2 regions of the Neomoorella thermoacetica genome follow, and region 2 is predicted to be linked to the other one. Evidence: riboswitches for the same ligand, from Rfam matches in the RefSeq annotation. Region 2 holds a riboswitch; the other holds the start of a gene.
The links. Region 2 has a riboswitch for cobalamin ahead of cobU (bifunctional adenosylcobinamide kinase/adenosylcobinamide-phosphate guanylyltransferase). Riboswitches for the same ligand answer to the same signal wherever they lie in the genome.
Positions count from the first base shown of each region.

Region 1 (2,198 bases), 650 kb from region 2:
GGCACAGGTAAGGCCGTTGGCCAGGTCGGCGGCATGGGCGGCAATGCGAGCGGCAATCACTCCCTCCCGGACCTGGTCAATATCCGGAATCCCCACATGTTCGGCGGCAGTTACATAACAGAGAAACTCCGCACCCGCCCAGGCGCTCAAGGCACCCCCGATAGCAGCATTGATATGGTCATAACCGATTGCGATATCTGTTACCAGGGGGCCGAAGACAAAATACGGCGCCCCGTGGCAGAGACTTTTTTCCAGGACAACCGTCGCCTTTAGTTGCTGCAAGGGTACATGACCCGGCCCTTTTACCATCACCTGTACACCGGCTTCCCTCGCCCGCCTGACCAGCTCTCCCAAAACAACCAGCTCTTCCACCTGGGGGCCATCCAGGGAATCGGCCAGGCATCCCGGTCGCATGCCGTCGGCAAAGCTGATGGTAACATCGTACTTCCGGGCAATCGCAAGAACCCGGTCAAAGTGTTCATAAAGGGGGTTTTCCCTCCGGTTCGCCAGCATCCACCCGATCAGGTGGGAACCCCCGTAGCTTACCAGAGGATCGATCCGGCCCTCGTTTCTGGCGCGTTCTACAATATTCATAGTAGTCCCGCAGTGCAGGGCCAGAAAGTCTACCCCGGCGGCCGCGTGGCGTTCAATTACATCAAACAAGTCTTCATCTCTCATGTTAACGGAAGAACCGTATTTTCTGCCGGCTTCGGCCATGGCCTGGTAAAGGGGCAAGGTACCGACGGGCTTGGGGGAAACGGCCAGCGTTTCCGCAAGCATGGCCTCGATGTCCCCGCTGACGCTCAGATCCATGATGGCGTCCGTTCCCGCTTCCACGGCGGCTTTAATCTTGGCAACCTCCACATCAATACCGCCCGTCTCTCCGTACAAACCGACGCTGGCGCTGACCTTTGTCCTCAGCCCTTTACCGACACCAACTGGAGTGACGTTCTGCCGGCGGGCATTGCGCAGGATGACTATCGTCCCATCAGCCACACCCTGCCTCACGAATTCCGGAGTTACACCCTCCTGAACGGCCACCTGCTCCATTTCGGGGGTAATCAAGCCGGCCCGGGCGCTTTCTATCAGGTTCAACTATTCTCCCTCCCACTGTATTTTTGCAACTCCAACAGCGGTTTACGCCGCAATGTTTGCCTTCTTCACAGTATTTTTTCGCTTTCTTGATGACCGGGTAAAACCCTGCAATGACAGCCATGCACAAGGAACCTATGCCATAAATCATCCTCTCCCTTTGTTTGATTGATAAAAAATAAAGTCCACGCCATATCTCAGCGTGGACTTTACCATCATCCATGCTTACGCCCGCCCCTTCCGCGAGGGCGGCATAAACTTTTCAGGCAGGTCTCCTGACTCGGATCATCACACCTTTGCCCCTTCCCCCATTAAGGAGTGGTCTGGCAAGTGCTCACCTTCACAGTGGCGGGTCCGTCCGGGATTCGCACCCGGTTCCCTATTCTCCCTTGCGGGCACCTGAAAAGTAACCATATGCAACTTTCTATTCTAAAATTATAATTGTTCGCCTGTTTTCTGTAAAGGCCCTTTGTAAAATATGTGTCACCGGACAGTGATATTGTCACCCTGTAAGCGGACTGAGAAAATGTCACTGTGATAGGAGAAATGTTCAAACTCCTCTATGGTCGATGGTCACCTATGCCGACCCGCAACTCTACCCGCCGGTTTTCCTTTTCGGTCTCCCTGGCATGTTCTTCTTGCAGTGACCGGACCAGGTTGGTTTCACCCTTTAATGCCCCGTACAAACGCACGAAGGGCTTTTCCTTCAGGGGGACTAATACCAGCTTTCCCTCGGCCACCCGCACCTCAAACTTGTCCCCTTGCTTGATGGTATGTTATTTCCGGATTTCAGCAGGGATAATTAGCTGCCCTTTTGAAGATATCGTCACTACCGGCACTGCCTTACTCCCACCTTAAGTTAATAGAAGTAAGTCCAAGGAGAATTAACGTATACGATAGCCCCTCTGCATCTTTAAATCTCATAAATAGGGCCATGTTAGTTATTATAACCATAATCAAATGATTACTTCGCTACCGTTTTAAAACCCAACCCACACGAGCAAAAGCCTGTAAAGCCTCTTTGACGGAGTTATAGCATTGAAGGACATTTGTTAAGCTAAAGGAGAGAGACTATAGGTGGGATGTAAGGTCTTTCGACGTTTTGC
Region 1 is NZ_CP012369.1:1,662,290-1,664,487, forward strand. It holds gene thiC (phosphomethylpyrimidine synthase ThiC) at 1-1,095, opposite strand, end outside; cobalamin riboswitch at 1,341-1,510, opposite strand; gene MOTHE_RS08380 (hypothetical protein) at 1,653-1,832, opposite strand.
Region 1: another riboswitch for cobalamin. It lies ahead of thiC (phosphomethylpyrimidine synthase ThiC); the one in region 2 lies ahead of cobU (bifunctional adenosylcobinamide kinase/adenosylcobinamide-phosphate guanylyltransferase).

Region 2 (2,198 bases):
ATTCCCGGGATAGAATTGAGTACCGAATGGGAGGGGCGGGAGATTCACCTTCTAGGTTATGGCCTGGACTGGGAGCAGGGAGAACTCATGGCTTTTCTGGAAACCATGCGCCAGGCTCGCCAGCGGCGCAATCTGAAGATCGTAGCCAGGCTCAGGGATCTGGGTTATAACCTGACCATGGCTGACGTCGCGAGGGAAGCCAAGGGTGAGACTACAGGCCGTCCCCATATAGCGGCGGCACTGGTCCAGAAGGGATATCTGCCCTCCATTGATGCCGCCTTTAAAGCCCTCCTGGATAGGGGTCGACCGGCCTATGTACCACGGGCTAAAATTCCGCCCTCTGTGGCTGTGAAGGTAATTCTGGAGGCAGGTGGGGTACCTGTTCTGGCCCACCCCGGGCTGAGCCAGGCCGATGACATTATTCCCGCGTTGGTAAACTCCGGGCTCCAGGGCCTGGAGGTTTATTACCCCCACCATGATCCTGTCACCAGGGAGCGTTACCTGAAACTAGCCTCCAGGTACGATTTGGTAGTGACTGGTGGTTCCGATTTCCATGGCCGGTCGGGAGACAGCCATGCTGATCTGGGTTCCTGCACCATCGGAGCTCCGGAACTGGTACGGCTCAAGGAGAGGTGGCAAAGGATCAGGGATGCGGGCGACTAAGGATTAGTTTTTGGTCATATACTTTAGCAAGAAATAAAAGGGGGTGGGCCCGTTGGCTGGAGATAGCCAGGTAGCCCTTTACCAGCGTATTCAAGAGCTGGAGAACAGAGTTGAACAACTGCGGATCAGCCGGCGTGTCCTGATGCGCCTGGTGGAAAAAAGTGAAAACGAAAAATGGGAGCTGGTAAACCGCCTGCGCCAGGAAAAAGAGCAACTCCGGGCTCGTAACCGCCGTTACGCCCGGGTCATCTGGCAAAAAAATAGAGAGTTGGTATTCCTTAACTGTAAACTCCGGGGGGATATTGTATCATAGGACTTGACCTGGGCCAGGTGGTGGTTTATACTATAAGCAAATTTAATAAACAACAGGTGCCTGCAGGGTTAAAAGGGAATCAGGTGTAAATCCTGAGCGGTCGCGCCACTGTAACCGGGGAGTTTTTCCTCAGAGGCCACTGGTGATCTACTGGGAAGGCGAGGAAAAGTAATGAGCCGGGAGCCAGGAAACCTGCCTGTTGGTTCAACCCTCGCGTAAAGGGGCGAAATATAAACTTAAGGTTCTTACTCCAGCCATGGTCGCGAGGCTGGAGTTTGTTCTTTATAAACCTCCCATGCCGCCGGGGGAAACCATGTATTCTAACGTGGGGAGAGTATTATATGGAACGCGGGCCGCTAATTATGGTGACCGGGGGAAGCCGGAGCGGCAAGAGTAGCCTGGCCGAGAAACTGGCCGGGGAAGCAGGTGGCCAAGTGGTTTATCTGGCAACGGCCATGATTAATGATGAAGAAATGGCCGCCCGGGTAGACCTCCATCGAAACCGGCGGCCAGCCAGCTGGCGGACGATAGAAACCCCCCTGGAAGTCATCGAGACCATAAGACAGGAAGGCCGGCAGGCTGACACCCTGCTCCTTGATAGCCTGGGAATGTGGCTCAGTAATCTCTTGAACAATTACCATTACGAGGCTGAAAAAAACCGGGAACAAAGGGAAGAGTTGATAGCAAGGATTACCTCCAGATTCAGGGAACTGGCAACTACAGCCTACCAGGTCAGGGCCAGGGTAATTGTAGTTACTGAAGAAGTAGGTCTGGGCCTGGTGCCACCCTATCCCCTGGGACGGCTGTTTCGCGATCTCCTGGGCCTGGCTAACCAGGAATTAGCCCGCCAGGCGGACAGGGTATACCTGGTGGTGGCAGGGCTGCCTGTAGTCCTTAAAGGTGGGGAACAAGCTGTAACTGCGTGGTAAACCTTGGGGTTACAGGGCGAGCCCTAAAAGCGTCTCATCCTGCCACCGACCTGTGGCTTCCAGAGAAAACTACACTTGCCGACATTTTTCTGAAGCGAGCTATTTTCGGAGGAAAAAGCAGTGGTCCAAAAATTACGTCGGGGTTATACCACGGGGACCTGCGCTGCAGGGGCAGCCAAGGCAGCAGCCCTGGCCCTGTGGCGAGGGGAAGAGGTCCAAGAAATTACCCTGACCCTGCCCCGGGGAGAAATAATAACTTTACCCGTTACCGTACATAAAGGTGTTGAAGAGGC
Region 2 is NZ_CP012369.1:1,010,197-1,012,394, forward strand. It holds gene MOTHE_RS05065 (PHP domain-containing protein) at 1-663, shown strand, start outside; gene MOTHE_RS05070 (hypothetical protein) at 716-976, shown strand; cobalamin riboswitch at 1,014-1,190, shown strand; gene cobU (bifunctional adenosylcobinamide kinase/adenosylcobinamide-phosphate guanylyltransferase) at 1,318-1,905, shown strand; gene cbiD (cobalt-precorrin-5B (C(1))-methyltransferase CbiD) at 2,026-2,198, shown strand, end outside.